DNA from 3 places in the Photobacterium gaetbulicola genome. Region 2 is predicted to be linked to each of the others. Evidence: riboswitches for the same ligand, from Rfam matches in the RefSeq annotation. Region 2 holds a riboswitch; each other region holds the start of a gene.
What was found. A riboswitch is a leader RNA that binds a small molecule or an ion and turns the genes downstream of it on or off. The one in region 2 is predicted to bind cyclic di-GMP.

Region 1 (6,270 bases), on a different contig from region 2:
CACAAAGGCGTTGTTGCCTGCCTGGCTGACGGGGTCAGCTGCAGCGAACAGGGCCAGCGTGCGAGCCAGATCAGTGTGAGCCAGTTTGTTGAAGAATACTATGCAACGCCAAAAACCTGGGGGGTGAAGCACTCTGCCGGCCAAGTGCTGCATGCCCTGAACCAGTGGCTTTACTATCAGAGCAACCAATCTGAGCTGCAGCATAACGGCTTGGTAACCACCTTTTGCGCGGTGATCATCAAGTCCAATACCGCTTATATTATGCACGTGGGAGATACGCGAGCCTATCTCTACCGCAATCAGATCCTGACTCCGCTTACCCAAGATCATCGTCGTCAGTTATATGGTCAGCAGTCTTTCCTTACACGCTCGCTGGGGATGGACAGCCACATTGAAGTCGACTTTCAGCAAATACGGCTAGAGCAAGCCGACCGGCTGCTGCTGGTCACAGACGGCATCCACGAGTGGTTGGGCGATGCCGACATGCAGCAAATTTTGTCTTCGAGTGTTTTGCCAGCCGAACAGCAAGCGCGTGTGCTGGTGGAGGCCGCATTGGCGTCGGGCAGCCAGGATAATGTCTCGGGTGTGCTGCTTGAGGCCCAGTCGCTACCTAGCCTGACCATGGATGAATATATCGAGGAGCTGACAGGACGGGTGATCCCGCCGGTGTTGGAAGAAGGAAACCGGATTGACCAGTACCGTATTCTGCGGGTATTGCACAGCGGCCCGCGAAGTCATGTTTATTTGGCGGTCAGTGAATTTGACACTAAACGCTATGTACTGAAGATGCCTTCGCTAAATTTTGCAGAGGACTATCAGTATCTGCAGGGTTTCGTGCGTGAAGGCTGGTTGGGGGAGCAGATAGCTAACCACAGGGTTATGAAGATCCATCCATTTTCCCGCCATTCGCCTTTTCTATACCATGTCTGTGATTGGATTGAAGGAAAAACATTACGCCAGTGGATGGACGATAATCCCAGGCCTGAATTAGGTAAAGTGCGGTTAATGGCAGAGGAGATCATTAAGTCACTTCGAGTTTTGCAGCGTCACCGCCTTATTCATCGTGATATCAAACCAGAAAACCTTATCGTTAATCAACTTGACGAAATTGTTATTATTGATTTTGGTTCGGTTTATTCTGAGCATTTTGATGAAATATATACCCCAATAGAGGAAACGGTCCCTGTTGGTGATATTAAATATTTGTCACCAGAGTGTTTGTCTGGGGGTAAATTGTCAGTCAGGTCCGACATGTATTCTGTATCTATCATAATTTACGAGATGTTGACTGGACATTTCCCCTATTCTTTTCCTAAGGCTATTACGTCGTCAGCGGCTATAAGCCGGTGGCCAGAATATATCCCCTTGGGGAGTTACCGTCGTGATCTACCATTCTGGATGGATCTGGTGATCCGAAAAGGGTGCTTTCCGCAAGCCAACCTGCGATATGCGGCCTTTTCTGAGCTCGCCAGTGATTTGTTCCACCCTTCGGCTGAAATAATGAAGCAGGCAAGCGGACGTTCTTTGAAAAGCAAGAACCCGGTTAGGTTCTGGAAAGTCGTATCGCTCTGTTTGTTTTTTATTGTTATTGTCCAACTTACCATCTCCTTGGACTAATATTATTTATTTTGTTTTAGGTTGGTGATTATTTATATGGTGAATGCTTTAAGATAAATAAAATATCACATATCACCAAGTTAATTTATTAATATTAATTGTTGAGAATTAAATGAGATCACCATTCCATTATTAATTACTGATTTTTTGTCGCTAATTAAAAACACACTATAACTATAGCCGGGCTCTTTAATCGACTGGTTCAAGGCGAACCAACAATTGAAGTGACCTATTTTTGTATCGTCAGCTAAAGGCTAATTATCCGAAAGGATAGGGCGCAAAACTTCCGGCCTACGGAGTCGCCATCACTTCAAGGTGATTGGGTTCTAGGGTAGCGGGGTTACCTGATTGGAATAAGCAAGATCAAGAATAAGATCAAAGCAGTGGCTTCTTCCCGTTAGCTGGCTTCCCACAATAATCATAATGGAAGCTAAACATGAAAAAAGTGATTAACTTTTCGTTGGGCGCAATGTCAGTCATGGCAGCCCTATCTCCGTTGCATGTCGGTGCCCACGGCTGGGCCGATTTTCCGGCGGCCCGCCAAGTGATTTGTGAATCAGATGGCGGCCACTGGGGCCCCTCTGATGGCTCGCAGATCCCGAACGAGGCGTGCCGCGCCTCATTCTTGGAATCCGGGACCTATCCATTGGTGCAGAAGAATGAGTTTGCCGCTTTGGTACCGAATTACAACAATATGGATGCCGTCAAAGCCGCTGTGCCCGATGGGACTATCTGTTCTGGTGGCGACCCGCGCAAGAGCGGCATGAGCGTGGCCTCTGAGCACTGGCAGCGTACCGAGATGAAAGCTGGTGAAACCTTCACCTTGCGCTACCGTGCAACCGCTCCGCATAACCCGAGCTTTTGGCAGTTCTACCTGACCAAACCGGGGTACAATGCTGCCCATAGTCGTTTGGGTTGGGATGATCTGGAGCTGATTGATACTGCCGGCAATGTGGCAGTGACGAAGGAGAGCAGCGGCCAGTACTACCTCGTTGATGTGACCCTGCCGAGCGGTCGCAGTGGTGAGGCCACGCTGGTAACCCGCTGGCAGCGTAATGATCCCGCTGGCGAAGGCTTTTACAATTGTAGCGATATTCGTTTTGACGGCGAAGTGCTGCCGCCGGAGTGGACTTCTAAGGGCCAGTATGTCAAGCCTGGGGTAGAGGCACAAGATGGCGACAGCGTCTGGTTCCGGATCTTCAATCAGCAAGGTTCAGAAATTGTTTTCGAGAAGCTGCCAATCACTGCCGCTAATGAGAACATCAATACCTGGTCCTATGATCTTGCCCTGTTGATTAACGAGAAATACCCGGCTGTGGCTCAGGTCGGTGTGGAAGAAGCCTCTGGCGATATTATATACCAGCCAGCTGATCTGTATGCCAACCAGGTTTTTGTTACCAACCCTGACTATAACTACGCTCTCGATGTACGTGATGGGGATGTGATAGAGCCTGCGCCGGTCATCGTCCAAGGGCTGGAAAGTCAATACACGTTGGGGACTGACGGTAAGGCTTACATTGAAGCCACGGTGAGCTCTGAGGGGCACTATAAGATTAACATGACGCTGCTTGATAGCGCAGGGCAGCAACTGGCATCGGATAATGATGTTATCAATAACAGCAGTGTTGGTATGTCACTGTCTACCAATCAGACGGGGTCGTTCAGCGTGGTAGTGACGGCGACAGATCCGGCGAGTAACGAGCAACAGGTGGTCGAAACCAAGTCTATTACGGTCAAGGAGAGCGCCGGTGGCGGGGATTATGATTATGCCTACCCTGAAGGTATCGGTAGCTATGTACCGGGCGAGACCGTGGTACTCGGCCGCGATGGCAATACCTACCAGTGCCGTCCATTCCCTGAAGGGGGATGGTGTAACATTGACTCGCCGTATCACTATGAGCCGGGGTATGGCTCAGCTTGGCAAGATGCCTGGATCAAGCAATAGCTAATCAAGTGGTGAGATCGGAAAAACGCTGGCACAAGCCAGCGTTTTTTTATGAGCGCTAGCTCACAAACGCTTCTACTGCTTAGTGATAAATCGAAAAGTAGTGTTTCTCCTTGTGGACAATGTTGGTGTGTAACCTGTTGATTTGGTGATCTTGCTCAAAATCCCCCCGATCATTTTTTGCCGGGAATTTATAACTTGTCTCAGATCAAATTGTTGCACACTTTTTTGGTGGTAGCTTTTATTCGCACACACAGAGACTGGTTACGTCTAGCCCGCCTGAACATTAAGTGGTTCTTTGGTTTACAAGCGGTTTATGGTAATTAGTTTTTGATAATTATGGAGAATTTATCATGAGTAGCGCATTTTTCATCCCTGCGGTAAACCTGATGGGCGCGGGCTGCCTGACTGAAGCCGCTGATTCGGTGAAAGCTCACGGTTTTAAAAAAGCCCTGATTGTGACCGATAAAGTGCTTAGCCAAATTGGTATGGTCAAGCAGGTTGCCGATTTGCTGGCACAGCGTGATATTGATTCTATTGTTTTTGATGGTACACAACCAAACCCGACAATTGGCAATGTTGAAGCCGGTCTGGCATTGCTGAAGGAAGGTGAATGTGACTTTGTGATTTCGCTGGGCGGTGGTTCTCCGCACGACTGTGCCAAGGGGATCGCCCTTGTCGCTGCCAATGGTGGTGAGATTGCTGATTACGAAGGGGTCGACCAATCAGCCAAACCGCAGCTGCCGCTGGTCGCGATCAACACCACTGCCGGTACTGCGAGTGAAATGACCCGCTTCTGTATCATTACCGATGAAGTCCGCCACATCAAAATGGCTATTGTTGATAAGAACACCACCCCGCTGATGTCAGTCAATGATCCTGAGCTGATGCTTGCCAAACCGGCCTCCCTGACGGCGGCAACCGGTATGGATGCACTGACCCATGCCATTGAAGCTTATGTGTCTACGGCGGCAACCCCGATTACTGATGCCGTTGCAATCAAAGCTATCGAGCTGATCCAGGCTCACCTGCGCACCGCAGTGAAAGACGGCCAGAATATCGAAGCGCGCGAGCAAATGGCCTATGCGCAGTTTATGGCCGGTATGGCCTTCAACAATGCTTCACTAGGGTACGTTCATGCCATGGCACACCAGCTTGGTGGTTTCTACGATCTGCCGCACGGTGTTTGTAATGCCGTATTGCTGCCGCATGTTCAGCGCTACAATGCGCAGGTTTGTCCTGAGCGCCTGACCGATGTTGCCAAGGCGATGGGAGTGAAGACCGAAGGATTGACGCCTGAGCAAGGTGCAGAAGCGGCGCTTGAGGCGATCCAGGCACTATCCAAAGATGTCGGCATCCCGGCGGGCCTGGAGGTGCTGGGTGCTAAGGCCGAAGATATTGCTGTGCTTGCGGACAATGCCCTGAAAGATGCATGTGGTTTCACCAACCCGAAACAAGCCAGCCACGAGGAGATCTCAGCCATCTTTGCCGCGGCGATGTAAGCCGTTTAGCGTGCCTGTTTAGCCAAAGCTGATGAAAGGCAAGCAGGCGCTATCCACTGCACTATTGATGTTTGCGCCCGTTATCAAGCGGGCGCTTTTTTCTGCCAAGGGGCCAGAGTCTTACACACTTTTCGAGAATGGTTTAACGTTAGAAGCAGCCGTGCTGGGGTCGGCAGAGGGAGCGGATTGCTGATAATCCAGGATCCCATTCTTTCCCCGTTGCTTGACTTCATACATGGCGAAATCAGCTTGTTGCAGTACTTCACTCATACTTGATGCATTGAGAGGGTATTCGCTGCTGCCGATACTGGCAGAAATCGCGAAAGGCTTGCCATTCAACATTGCCGGCTGCTGGAAGCTGTTGAGCAGTTTTTGGCTGATATTGATTTCGTGTTGCACAGAGAGCGATTCGATAACCGCAAATTCATCCCCGCCCATACGGGCGACGTGGTAGTGTTCCCCGCTTAGTGCCGCCAACCGGTTTGCGACGGTTTTCAGCAGGGTATCCCCTGCATGGTGACCCAGGGTGTCGTTAACCGTCTTGAACCCGTCCAGATCAATCAGGTAGAACCGAAAGGGCTGCTTGGCCTCGATTAACTCATTGAGCTGGTGGTTGAGCCACAACCGGCTATGAATACCGGTCAGGGTATCGCTCATCGCCAGTTTGCGCATCGACTTCGACTCTAGCCATAACGACCATAGCAAAATCCCGCCAAGCAGGACAATTGCGCAGAGCAAGAAATAAATGAGCATTTTCATTGCATGGGTTGCTTTCACTTTTTTAAGTAGATCGCCGCTCGACAGCCGGAATTTGTGGCTGAGGAAAATCACGAGATTTTCGTAGTTGTCTTTCACTTGCTTGATCAAGTCCGATTCCGGCTCCCCCGGCTGGAGCGCAAGTAGCTGCGATTCGATGGACTGGATATAGGCAAACTGCTTGCTGATTTGGTGGTAGGCACCGTCAAAGTGGTAGATATGGCTGATATGGGTATTGGTGAGGATGGTCTTGAATCGGCTCCACAAGATCTCATACTGCAGCATCATATCGTTATGATCACTGGTGCCGACGCTGTAGCGGTGGAGTTGGTGGTGGAATTCGGCGTATTCCTTGTTGAGCTGGAGCACATACCATGCCACTTCATTCTGGCTGTTGGCGATAACATCTGAATTGCGTTTGAGCGCGGTCACGGCCATCAGGATACTGAT
Region 2 (6,270 bases):
TACATCCGGGTGGTGATAGGTGTCAGACCCATCAGCAGGTTGACGATGAAAAACGGAAACACCGGGATCAGGCGCAAGGTAAAAAGGTAAAAAGCACCGTCTTTTTCGATGCCACGGTTTATCGCTGACAAGCGGTGGCCGAAGTTAGCCTGAACCCAATCGCGCAAGATATAGCGACTGAACAAGAAAGCCAGGGTCGCGCCGATACTGCTGGCAAACGAGACCAGCAGCAGGCTCCACCAGAATCCAAACAGAGCCGCGCCGAGCAGGGTCATGATAACAGCCCCAGGCAATGAAAGTGCAGTGACTACGATATACAAGACAAAGTAAGCCAGGCTAGATAAAAACGGTTTGGCATGGATGGTATCAGTCAGCGCCAGCTGCTGTGCCTTGGCTTGTTCCAGCGTGAAATATTGGCCAAGATCAAAGAGAAACCAAGCAGCGATCAGGGAAACGACAACGCTGATCACCAGCAGTTTTTTTCTGTCCATAGCTTGCTCCTGTTATTTGTCCGTATGCGTAGGGGCCTCAGAGGGCTGTATATCACTCGGTTGAATGGGTAGTGAGCAGAAATCTTGCTTTGGTACGTCGAGCGCGGTGTTAAATTTCGCCGATAAGTTTTGGAATGCCACCAAGGCCGTTAAGTCAACAATAGCATCATCATCGAACCATTGTTTTAGGGTTGCCAGCATCTCATCCGTAACACGTTGCCCGGTAATCGTCATGGCTTCTACATAATTCAGTACCGCACGTTCTTGCTGATCAAAAAGATCACTGTGCTGCCAGTGAGCCAATGCTTTGATTTTCTCGACAGAGTCGCAGCGCTCGGCAAGCTTCATGCCGTTGGCATCAACACAAAACTCACAATCATTCAATTGCGATACCCGTACACAAATCAGTGAGCGAAGGGTCGGACTCAACGGGGAAGAGCGGCGATCTAGGTAGCCGAAGAAGCCGGCAACCAGCCAGAATAGGGTAGGCCGCCGCCCCCAAAGCTTAGCTGGGTTAAGGACTTTGCCGTAATGGCGTTTTTGCAGCCATAACAGCGGCTTGATAAATAACGAATAGTTTTCTTTGGCGGAGATGCGCACGGTAGCCTCTTGTCTCTTAGTTATGCCACTAGAGCTTATAGAATCAGTGGCAGTAATTATTACTGAAATTATCAGGTAGTTATGAGACAAAGACCTAATGAAGTGGCAAATTATTTCACGCAATCACCAAAAAAGAGGTTTAGTTGACCGATATTTGTACAACCTGGGGCTTAGGTTGGTTGATGACCTTGTCTGAAGCAAGTTCCGTGAGCACTATATAGCCGCTTGCCATCAAAGGGATAAAGGCAAGTAGCATAGTTTTACCTATGTGATAATTCCGGTACCAATACTTGCGAGCTCTGATCTTGAGTAGCAACCCCCAAAATAATAGCAGGGCATTTAAGCTGGCTATAGGTATCAATAGTGGCTGAAGCGATTGATAGCTAGTGATGCTATTTTGTACAAGGATGAACGCTAGCAAAGGAGGAAGTAGGCTGAACAAAACAAGCAGGCGCATAATTCGCGGCCACTTGCCAAACTTATCCTTGAACATTTGATCACTTTGTCCTGGAAAAGGTTTGGAACAGTTCATAGTTACCCTCCGTTGTTATTTCGAAACATATTTTACAAGTGTCAGTTTGCAATTAAAGGGTGTTGAGCAATTTATAAACAGTGTTGTGAGTTAATTCAATTTTTAGTGAAAATTGACAAAAAAATGGCGAAGGAATGCTTGATTGTTGACACTTGTCATTGACGTAAAAAATAAAAAAAAAGAGACCTTCACGATCTCTTTTTATATATGAAACTCGTCGTGCTAGCTTAATTTCGCTAGCAACTCAGAGCGACGATCTTTAGGAATTACAGACCAATGTTGGCCGCTTATCGCTCCCTCTAGCGCCCAAAGCAAGTCGATACTGACCGTGCCTTGGTGGCTGTCCTGCAATGCTTTAAAGGCATTGATTGAGCCTGCTTCCATTAAATCATCGACTGTACAAATACCAGCCTTTTTAAGCATTCTCTCATTTGCAAGGCGAAGGTTTGGTAGATCTTTTATTCGATCTGGTGATGATTTTTCTTTTGTTTCTTTATCAACTTTAGCTGCATCAAGAGAACGGGTTGCTTGCTCAATGATCTTTCCAGTGTTATTCCACCATTCATCTGGGATGGCGTAATGTTTTGTTACGACTGGAAAGCCGCGTTTTTTATAAATATAAGGCTTTAGCCCTGCCTTTTTATATTCTTGTTCGTTTTTTGCGTTGGCGCGAAGATGAAGTTTGTCATTTACAACGAGTGCAAACATTGTTTCACCCGCGAAAATCCCAAAACCACCAAACATTGAACGAGATTTAACGTTATCGAAACAACTAAAAAGGCGTAAAGATTCTTTTAAAATTGGTTTGTCCATGCTTCTTCTCGGTGAAAGTTTCTCGGGTCACCTAACAACAGAGCGAGGATTCAAGAATAGCAAATATCATTACATTACACTGTCAGGAAAAAGTAAGATTTTCCTGATGTTAGCTGCTATATCCATCGGCAACCCCGCTACCATAAGTTGACTGAGTTCATAAAAACTCCGACGACTCTTAGGCCGGAAGCTTTGCGTCCCTACCTTTCGGTAGGTTTGCCTTGTTCGTGACATTTTAAGAATATCTCATATGATATTTTTGAACTTGATCGCAACTTTCGAAATGTGATGTTGATTCCAGAAATTAACAGCTAATTTTGTTTATGAATGAATATTTTTGTCCCAAAAGCCAATATTTAACACAGTGCAATTGGATAAAAAAACGGAGGCCAATGCCTCCGTTCTAATTCCAAAAAAGTAAACGATACCGGATACTTAGTTAAGTTTCTTCACCGATTTGCGGATCACCAGTTCAGGTATCATTTCAAACACTTGGGGTGCGTGCTCTTTGTCTTTTACGCGTTGCATCAGAATTTCAACAGCACTCTTGCCCAGACGACGTTTCGGTTGGTGGATAGTCGTCAGTGGCGGCGAGAAATACGGGGCCAAATCGATATTGTCGTAGCCGACGATAGAGATGTCTTCCGGTACGTTAATTCCCGCCTGCTGGAAGGTACTGATCATTGCCATAGCCATGATATCGTTGAAGCAGAAGATAGCCGTAGGGCGTTCTTCCATGGCAATGAACTGTTTGGCTGCAGCCACGGCAGATTCACATTCGAAGTCGCCTTCGAGGATCCACTCTTCCTTAACTTCAAGGCCGGCTTCAGCCATAGCTTTTCGGTAGCCTTTCAGGCGTTCGCGGCAAGCTGTCTTTTCGCTGTGGCCCGTTAAGCAACCAATCGTTTTGTGGCCATGCTCAATAAAGAACTTGGTCGCCACATACCCGCCAAGCTCGGCGTTATCCTGAATTTTATCTGTATGCGGACTTTCTGGGCCCCAGTCCATGATCACCATAGGGGTCTCTTTCTGACGCTCGAGCAACTCCAGTAGCTGTTCATCCAGATCCGAGCACATCACCAGCAAGCCATCAACACGCTTTTCGGCCAACATGCGCAGGTAATCACGCTGTTTCGATAGGTTGCCTTCGGTATTGCACAAAATCAGAGTGTAACCGGCGCCATAGCAGAACTCTTCAACCCCGTGAACGACTTCGGCAAAGAAAGGGTTGGTCGATTTGGTTACCAGCATACCGATGGTTCTTGTTGTGTTGCATTTCAGGCTTCGCGCAACCGCACTTGGTGCGTAATTCAACTCTTCAACCGCAGCCAATACCTTCTTTTGCGTTGCTTCTGCGACAAAGCGCGTTTTGTTAATCACGTGAGAGACTGTGGTTGTCGATACACCAGCCATACGTGCAACATCTTTAATCGTTGCCATAGTTATTCTTCTAATAATAAAGGTCAGAGAACCTTATAAATTAATACCTTACTCAACAGAAAAATGAACTAGATCACCATTTTCTATCCGAGTAGTTCATTGTTCTGTTGGGTACGAACCGCAGAAACGGCAAAAGGCCGCATCACGAATGGGCGGCTTCGTTTCTTATTCCTGCTGTATGCTTAACATGCCATATCGCATGTGTTGCATTGTTTAATCGCTTGCGTTCACATTTTACTTAGTGTGGCCTAGAGTGCAATGATTGTTATCTCAAATTGCATATTTCGTGGCTAATGATCGGTTTTTTGCTTGCATGGTATACAACAGGGCCAAGATGCGGCCCCGTTTTAGGTGATTTGCTTAGTTATGCAGTTTGGCAGTTGCGGACAATCTTGGGTGGACTCCGGGCTAAGCCGTTGCAGGCAGCACCACCGGGTAACCCTCTATCGGGTGGTGAGTGATGCATACCGGCCAGCCGTACACAGATTGGATTGTATCTGCTGTCAGTGCTTGCTCTGGTGTACCATCGGCCTGAATTTTGCCATGGTTGATGATGACCAAGCGATCGGCGTATTGCGCCGCGAGATTGAGGTCATGGATCACGATGATCACAGCGGCACCAGCTGCTGCCATTTGCTTGGCTACAATCAATGCGTTGTGCTGGTGGGCCAAATCGAGTGCCGAGGTGGGCTCATCCAGCATTAATATACACTGCTCTCCGGCATGGCTGAGCTGGGTCAGCACCCTGGCGAAGTGGACGCGCTGCTTTTCACCGCCTGACATTGATGGATACAGACGTGGTGCGAGCTCGGTCACCCCGAGCATCGCCATTTTTTCCTGAGCGATTTTTTGTGTCTGCGCATTGGGAAGCTGGAGCGGGAGTGCCCCCAGCTCCACGACTTCCTGTGCCGTGAAAGCAAACGAGAGGGAGCTGTGTTGCGGGAGAACGCCAAGTCGTTTTGCGAGTTCCGAGGTAGGCCAGTTTTGCCGAGGAGTGGCAAAGACATTTACCTCGCCCTCGGCCTCCACTTCACCGCATAGCACTTTGAGCAGAGTACTTTTCCCCGCGCCGTTGGGCCCTAAAAGCGCGGTTAGCTGACCGCTTTTGATCTGCAGTGAAAATTCGTCGAGCAGTTTTTTTCCGCCCAGGGTCAGTGAAAGATTAACCGCTTCAATGGCGATGCCACTGTCTGTCAATGCTTGCGGGTTTGAAGTCGCCAGGTGATTCATGACAGTTTGCCTTTTTGCTTGATCAATAGATAAATGAAGAACGGGGCACCGAGCAATGCGGTGATAATACCCACAGGCAATTCCGCAGGTGCTGCAACAACACGAGCAAGCATGTCAGCAATGAGCAGGATCAATGCGCCGAGCAAAGCCGAAAGCGGGAGTAGGGACTTATGGTTTGGTCCTGAGAGCATTCGGCTGATGTGGGGGACGATTAGGCCGACAAAACCAATTACACCAGTGAGGGAGACCGCAATGCCAACCCCCGCGGCGCATAACAAAATCAGCACACGCTTCAGGCGCTGGACGTTGACGCCGAGATGTTTGGCCTCGGCTTCACCCAACAAGAAGGCGTTGAGGGCATTGGCATTGCGATCAAAGGCAAATAGCAGTCCTAATAAAGTGATATAAGCCAGGCCGATACCCGGCCAGGTTGCTCCTGCTAACGAGCCCATAGTCCACAGCGACAAATCGCGCAGTGCTTGATCGTCGGCGTAGTAATTCATCAGGCCCAGAGCCGCACCTGAGAGGGCACCTATCGCCACACCGGCTAGCAGCATGATGGTCACTGATGTACCGTTTTTGTCTGTGCCGAGCTGGTACACCAGAAAGGTGCTGATAGCACCACCAAAAAAGGCAAAAACAGGTACGGTACCCAATGTTAGCAGCAGTGGAAAGCTTGCGGCTAGTGGCGCAAAGATCACGATGGAAAGCGCCGCGCCGAGGCTTGCACCGCCGGAAACGCCAATGATGCCAGGATCCGCCAGAGGGTTTCTGAATAGCCCCTGCATGACGGCACCACACAGGGCTAAAATCGCACCGATAGCCATACCAAGCAAGGTTCTAGGTAGGCGGATCTGGTGGATAACAATATCGATATGCGGCGGTAAATCAAAGTTAAAAGGTAACAGTGCCTTGAAACTGTCGGCAAAGCTGATATCCATCGGTCCAACAGCGATCGACGAAGTGACGGCTATTACCAGTAAGGTCAGACCGACAGGAAAAATCAGGCTGGTTGGGATTCGTTGTAGCTGCATGATTAATATTCTGCTTAGATCAACGGTAATGGGTTATTGATGGTAAAACACTTGGTTCAGGCGTTCGGCTTCACTGAGGCTTTTGAGGCCAAGTCCACCAATCAGCGCGGTACCGTCAATGGTCACTACC
Region 3 (6,270 bases), on a different contig from region 2:
TGAGCCATCAATAATGACATCGATAGGCCCTGTCACCGTTTGGTCGACACCGGCATTAGCATGAGGTGGCTTGTTTACCGGTGGTGGTGTCACTCCGCCATGCCCCAAACCATCGTGCATGGCATTGAGGACATCGCCATTATCGGCATCGATTTCCCACGAGAACAGACCGGCTAACCCTCTTTGCTGAACATAGTTCCCTTTGGCTTGTACTGCCCTGGCATTATCGTAAGAGATAAGTTCCTTGGTGGTAGGGTTCCATTTGTAGGAGGCTTCGGCTTGTTCGTCATAGCGATCTTCCCAGCCAGCCCCCGAATGGTTGTTGGCAATATCACGGTAATCGAGCACGCCGGCTTCCCATGTGCCATCGATAGCACCTGTAGCTTGTCCGGTCATTGGGTTATCGCCAGTATAGTTGTGAACGCCTTTCCAGCCTCGACCATATTTCGGCACGCCAATGACGAGTTTTTTAGGATCAAGCCCTTGAGCCAACAGGTCGTTTACCCCTCGGTCTGCTGTGTGGGTGATTGCTGGGTTGTGGCTGGCATCATACAGTCCGGATTGATGGCCCAAGTTATTGAAATCCCATGCGCCGAACATGTCATAGTTCATCAGGAAAATATAATCCATGTACTGCTGGGCACGGCTGTAATCAACCACCTCGATCTTTTTGACATCGACGCCGATGGCAGAAGTCAGCTCATAAGTCCGGCCGGTTTCTGCCGATAGGTCATCCAGCATTTCACGCAGTTCTTTCATCAGTGTGACGTACAATTCGCCATCTTTTTCTTTGTCGCCCAGGGTAGGGTGGGCTCCGTTACCGCCGGGGTATTCCCAGTCAATATCGACACCGTCGAAGAATTTCCAAGTCTGCAGGAACTCTTTCACCGAGTTGACGAAGGTGCGGCGTTTCGCTTCATCATGCATGAAGTAAAAAGGGTCAGAAAGCGTCCAGCCGCCAATTGATGGCAAGATTTTTAAATCCGGATAGGCTTGCTTCAATGCCATCATTTGACCGAAGTTACCCCGGTAAGGATCAGCCCAATCGTTAACCCCCTGCTGGCCTTTTTGCAGTGCAGCCCATGGGTCATGGATGGCGACTTTGAAGTCGTCGCGTCCGGCACAGGCTTTTTGCAGTGCTTCGAAGCTGCCAGGGATCTGTTTCAAGCTATCGTTGATGCCGTTGCCGCCACAGATTGGGGTGAAACCGTAAATAATGTGCGTCAGGTTCTGAGCGGGTACTTTATCGATAGGGAAGGCGCGGTCATACACACTCCACTCGACAAAGTAGGTACCAACCACCTTGCCGGACTTATTGGTGTAAGGCTTGTTGTTCTCTTGTAGCACGGGGACTAGTGGAGCGAGGTGGCTGCCATCCGTGTCGGCGATTGTAAGCTTGACGCTGCCACTTTCGCTACAGCCATCAGCGTTACATAGCTCGACAGTCATGTCGTAGACACCGCCTTTGCTGACATCAAAGGTGGCGCTTTTGACGCTGCCACTGCCGGTCCAAACCGTATTGCCATCGAGTTTGACCTTGGCCGTGTCGGCAGGGTCGCCACTCCAGGACTGCCAAGACACTGTCACGGTAACAGTATCGTGGATGCCGACGACGATATCTTCGTAGCTGCTGGCATCACGGTTTAGCTCGACGAGGGCGTAAGTGTGCTCACCCCAGTCGATGGTAGGGGCACCGGGCGCGGCTGCGTAGCTTATTGAAGACGAGAGTAAACCGCCAATAAATATGGCTAGATTAGACTTTTTCACAGAATAAACTCCATTTACCTAAAACGAATAATGGTTCAGGGAGCGAGACAAATTGATTTTCTATTTATAAATTAAGAAAAATAGAATTAACCCATTACAATCACGCTTCATTTGTTTTAATAAATACGAGCACAACGTAAATGGAGAAACTCCACTTGAGGTAGCCCCGCTATCATTGAGAAACTCGTTAGACCGGAAGCTTTGCGTCCTAAACTTTCATTTAGTTTGCCGTTGTCACAAGTACCATTAAATTAGTAGCAAAGGTGCTTATTTTGGTCAAAGAAAAATCTTTTGCTAATGCCTTAATGGAGCGGAAAATTGTCACTATGTGATATTGCTTCATGAAGTTGATTGAAGTGGGGTTTTAATTAACTCTTTGAATTGAAATGAGTAAGTGATCTTTATCTAGCAAATTGGTGCGACCAGTTTCTGACTGGTAATGCGTGCGGCTGGTATATGTTCAGCGCTTTTTTTGTCTACTATTTTTATTATTTGTCAGGTTTATGGGCGGTGCTTTTCTATTTGTCAGTTGAATTTCTATTGATTGTGAGTGGTAGGGCGAGTTAATGAGAAATATTTAGTGTTTCTGGATACTTATTTCATTAGCCTTTCATTACTCCCACGCCGATAATGTGTGAATGGTTGGCTAATTTAACTTTAAGAGTATGTATATATTGGTTTTTTTTTTGCTGTTATTGATGAGCCAAACTAGAGTGCTGGATAGAAAGAAAGTTAAAGTGGTAAATTAAGTTTACTGCTTGAGTGTATCCGCCGATCCAAGTCGGTGGCATTTATTGGCTTGCAATGCGGGCGGATCGACCAAATCTGAAGGATATTAAACAAAAAGGTCGGATTTTTTTTGTTTTGCTGAACTGCTTCAAAACCATTGCGTTAGGTTTGCCATTGGCCAGTGGTTTATTTACTTTCGCGCAGACAAATCACTCTCACCGAGATAAAGTAGGAAAACAATGACGCCACGTAAATTTGCGGTTGATGACGGTTCAACCAACGTTAAAGTAAGTTGGATTGAACAAGGTGAACTACACACCGTTATCTCTCCTAACTCGTTCCGTAAAAACTGGAAAAGTGCCGCACTGAGAAAAGACAAGAAGATCTTTAATTATACGATTGGCTCAACCAAATATACCTACGACATGACTTCAGACAAAGCCCTGGAAACAACGCATGTTGATTACCAGTATGATGATCTGAATCTACTTTCCGTTCACCATGCGCTGCTGCAGACAGGTATTGAACCGGGTCCGGTTAAGTTGGTGGTGACACTACCTATTACCGAATATTACAACGCCGAAGATTGCCAAAAAAACGAAGCGAAAATTGCCCGCAAGCGCGATAATTTGATGCGTCAAATTGAACTCAACAAAGGTGAGTTGTTCGATATCATTGATGTCGAAGTGATGCCCGAGAGTTTACCTGCTGTGCTCTCGACTTTGACGATGCAGTCTGTTAGCCAATTCAATCGCTCACTGGTCATTGATATTGGCGGGACTACGCTGGATATGGGGGTGATTGTCGGTGAATTTGATGATGTCTCTGCCATTTACGGAAATAACGAAATTGGCGTATCCATGGTGACCGATGTTGCTCGTAAGTCCTTGGCCGTTGCCGATAGTGATTCAAGCTACCTGGTGGCGAATGAGCTTATCAAGCAGCGCGATAACCTGGATTTTGTGCGGGAAGTCGTGAATGACGAAACCCAGATCCCAGTTATCCTTGAAAAAATCGAAACCAAAATCGATGAGCTTGGCAAGCAGGTTGCGTACGAAGCGAAGAAGTTTGCCAAGAACCCGAACCGTGTCTACTTGGTCGGTGGCGGTGCGAGCTTAATTTTCCCGGCAGTGAAAAAAGCCTACGAAACACTGGGCGAGCGCGTAGTGCTGGTGGACGAGCCGCAAGAAGCCTTGGCGCGTGAATTGTGTCTGTATCATGCCGATGGCGAGGCGGTTAATATGCCAGAACAAGAGGTTGTAAATGGCTGATCGTCTAAAACGGATCAATTATTCCATTTATCTCGACCCGGTTAATAACCCGGCAGATCTTTATGCCAGTAAGGTACTGCACCAATGGGCTGACGATTTTGCCAGGCTGAAATCAGAATCCGGCAATGAGCACAGCCTGGCATTACTCAATGCGCGGAATGTCCAAAAGCAGGTCTATTTGAGTGGCCTGTTCATGCACTTGCTGAGTCCTGACTTATCTCAGCAACTGAGCATGCAGCTCACTGAAGCCCAGGTATCTGAATTTACGCTGGAAAAGACCCTCCAGGGACTTGGGTATCTAGCGACGAACACTGAGCAAGTGTGCAACCAGCAAACCCAGGAAGAGCTGTTTGAGGCTTTAAAGGCGTCGATTTTCGAGCAGGTCACCACTGAGGCTGAGCGTACGCGCGAGCACCTATCAGCGGTCATGTCATCAACGTTGGCAGCAGAGGGTGAAAAGGGAAGTGCGGCGAATACGGTTGAAGCGGTGACTGCTGCTGTTTCTGATGCGGTAGAAGGCCATCATGCACAAAACGCGAGATTGGTTAAGCTGGTCGAACGACAATCGCAAGAAATTGCTGAGCTTAAGCAGATGCTGGCGTCGCAGTCTGAACTCATCGGCAAGTTATCTAAGGGCGGCATAAGTTCGCAGGCGGGCTTATCAAACCAAGAACAAGGTGAAACCCCTGTTGTAGATTTGAACGAGCGTCTTGCCCATGTGCAGAAGATCAAGAAGAAAGGGATCTTTTAGGGTTGCCTGTTGTTGAATAGAAAAAGTACACGCAATGGCGTGTACTTTTTTATTGGCCATCGTAGCGACTGTGATTAGGCAGTGACAGCGCCTACTGTAATATCACTATGTTGCTTTTTCTGAATATCTTTCCAAACCAGCGGTATAACAATAGCGGCCAGCAGGATGTTAGACAGCGGCACCGACAGCCATACCCCATCTACACCTAGCCACTGGGGCAATAGGTACAAGAAAGGCAGTTGTACCAGCATGTTGCCCGCCGAAATCCCGAGGGCCTTTGCCCCTTGGTTAACTGACATAAAATACACAGAAGCCAGCGCGATCAAGCCATCGAGGAACATTGCGAACAGGTGCAGGCGCAGGCCATTGACTGTTTCGGTTGCGAGAGCCGGATCCCCGTTGCTAAATAAGCTTACTAGGGCGTTCGGAAATAGATTCAGGAATAGCACCGAAGTGATACCCGTTAGCATTACCACTTTGCTCGCAAGGAGCAGTGTCGCTCGGATCTTTCTGCCGTGTCCGGCACCGTAGTAATAACTCACTGGGGGCTGCATACCACTGGCGATCCCTTCGGCAAGTAGGTAGTACATCGTCATCAAGTAGCCGACAATGGCGAATGCCCCGACATGCACGGCACTGCCGTAGTGCATAAATAACTTATTATGCACGGCGATAATGAAACTAAAGTAGACGTACATGAATAAGCTTGATGTTCCAAGGCTAACTGCATTGGCAGCAATCCCTGCGTTAAACTTGAAGGTGCCGAGGCTGAGCCTCAATTTGGAATAGCCAGTGAAAAAGTAGCCTACTGCCACGATAGTAATTGATATTTGGGCAATGATAGTCGCAATAGCTGCTCCTCTTAGCCCCATGTCCAGCTGCGCAATGAAGATATAATCGAGGATAATATTCACAATGGCACCAGCCATCATCAGGGCGGTTGAAAAGTTAGGGCTGTCGTCGTTGCGAATGAGCATTGGCAAGGCACCTGCCGCAATGGTGAATACGGCTCCCCAGGTGAAGACATCAATATAAGCCCGGCCCATTGCCAGCGGTGCGCCAGTTGCACCTTGAGCGATTAAGAGCGACGGCGCAATCAGCGCCAGTGCAGCCATCACCAACAGGCCCGCAATGGCGATTAAGCCAAGGCCAGTAGCAAGCGCCTGTTGTGCTTTTGTGTGGTTGTCTTCACCTTTGTATATCGAAATCAGGCTGCCAGTCCCCATGCCGACAAGCAGGCCAAGGCCCGCAATAAGCCCGATGATAGGCCAGGCCATATTGATCCCGGCTAATCCTTCAAAGCCTATGAAGTGGCCAACGAAAATACCATCAATGACTTGATAGAGGCCGTTAACCAGCATGGCGGCAACGGAGGGGATCGCATATCGCCAAAAGGTTTTGCTGATACTTTTATTATCGATTGTGGTGTCTTGCTGGGGGAGACTTTGTGTAAATTTCTCTTGCATAGGAGATCTTTGGCTTTTGTGACTTTGAGAACATTATCCCCCTTTTTATGATTGATTGAAGTTAGGAACTATCCGCTTTTCGGATAGAATGAGGTTGTAATATGCTAATAGAGTGAGATGAACAAGGTGAATTGGACGATAGATCAGCTGGAAGCTTTTGTGTGTGCGGTGCAGCAGGGCTCTTTTTCAGCCGCAGCGAGGCATCTTGGTAAAGCTCAATCTCGAGTGAGTACCGCTATTAACAACCTAGAAGTGGACTTGGGTTTTGAATTGTTTGACCGAAGTG

Region 1: linked by a shared signal. The riboswitch ahead of C9J03_RS01825 (lytic polysaccharide monooxygenase) and the one ahead of C9J03_RS06290 (TfoX/Sxy family DNA transformation protein) in region 2 are both predicted to bind cyclic di-GMP.
Region 3: linked by a shared signal. The riboswitch ahead of C9J03_RS09495 (glycosyl hydrolase family 18 protein) and the one ahead of C9J03_RS06290 (TfoX/Sxy family DNA transformation protein) in region 2 are both predicted to bind cyclic di-GMP.

What each region holds. Positions count from the first base shown of each region.
Region 1 covers NZ_PYME01000002.1:54,838-61,107, reverse strand. Annotated here, with positions in the region: gene C9J03_RS01830 (bifunctional protein-serine/threonine kinase/phosphatase) at 1-1,617, shown strand, start outside; cyclic di-GMP riboswitch class I at 1,860-1,965, shown strand; gene C9J03_RS01825 (lytic polysaccharide monooxygenase) at 2,054-3,562, shown strand; gene yiaY (L-threonine dehydrogenase) at 3,916-5,064, shown strand; gene C9J03_RS01815 (GGDEF domain-containing protein) at 5,185-6,270, opposite strand, start outside.
Region 2 covers NZ_PYME01000005.1:181,390-187,659, reverse strand. Annotated here, with positions in the region: gene lpdA (dihydrolipoyl dehydrogenase) at 1-491, opposite strand, end outside; gene C9J03_RS06300 (carboxymuconolactone decarboxylase family protein) at 504-1,091, opposite strand; gene C9J03_RS06295 (DUF3624 family protein) at 1,231-1,623, opposite strand; gene C9J03_RS06290 (TfoX/Sxy family DNA transformation protein) at 1,846-2,436, opposite strand; cyclic di-GMP riboswitch class I at 2,561-2,667, opposite strand; gene C9J03_RS06285 (substrate-binding domain-containing protein) at 2,872-3,876, opposite strand; gene C9J03_RS06280 (heme ABC transporter ATP-binding protein) at 4,285-5,106, opposite strand; gene C9J03_RS06275 (FecCD family ABC transporter permease) at 5,103-6,140, opposite strand; gene C9J03_RS06270 (heme/hemin ABC transporter substrate-binding protein) at 6,174-6,270, opposite strand, start outside.
Region 3 covers NZ_PYME01000008.1:196,957-203,226, forward strand. Annotated here, with positions in the region: gene C9J03_RS09495 (glycosyl hydrolase family 18 protein) at 1-1,767, opposite strand, end outside; cyclic di-GMP riboswitch class I at 1,924-2,007, opposite strand; gene parM (plasmid segregation protein ParM domain-containing protein) at 2,736-3,767, shown strand; gene C9J03_RS09510 (hypothetical protein) at 3,760-4,518, shown strand; gene C9J03_RS09515 (MATE family efflux transporter) at 4,593-5,984, opposite strand; gene C9J03_RS09520 (LysR family transcriptional regulator) at 6,111-6,270, shown strand, end outside.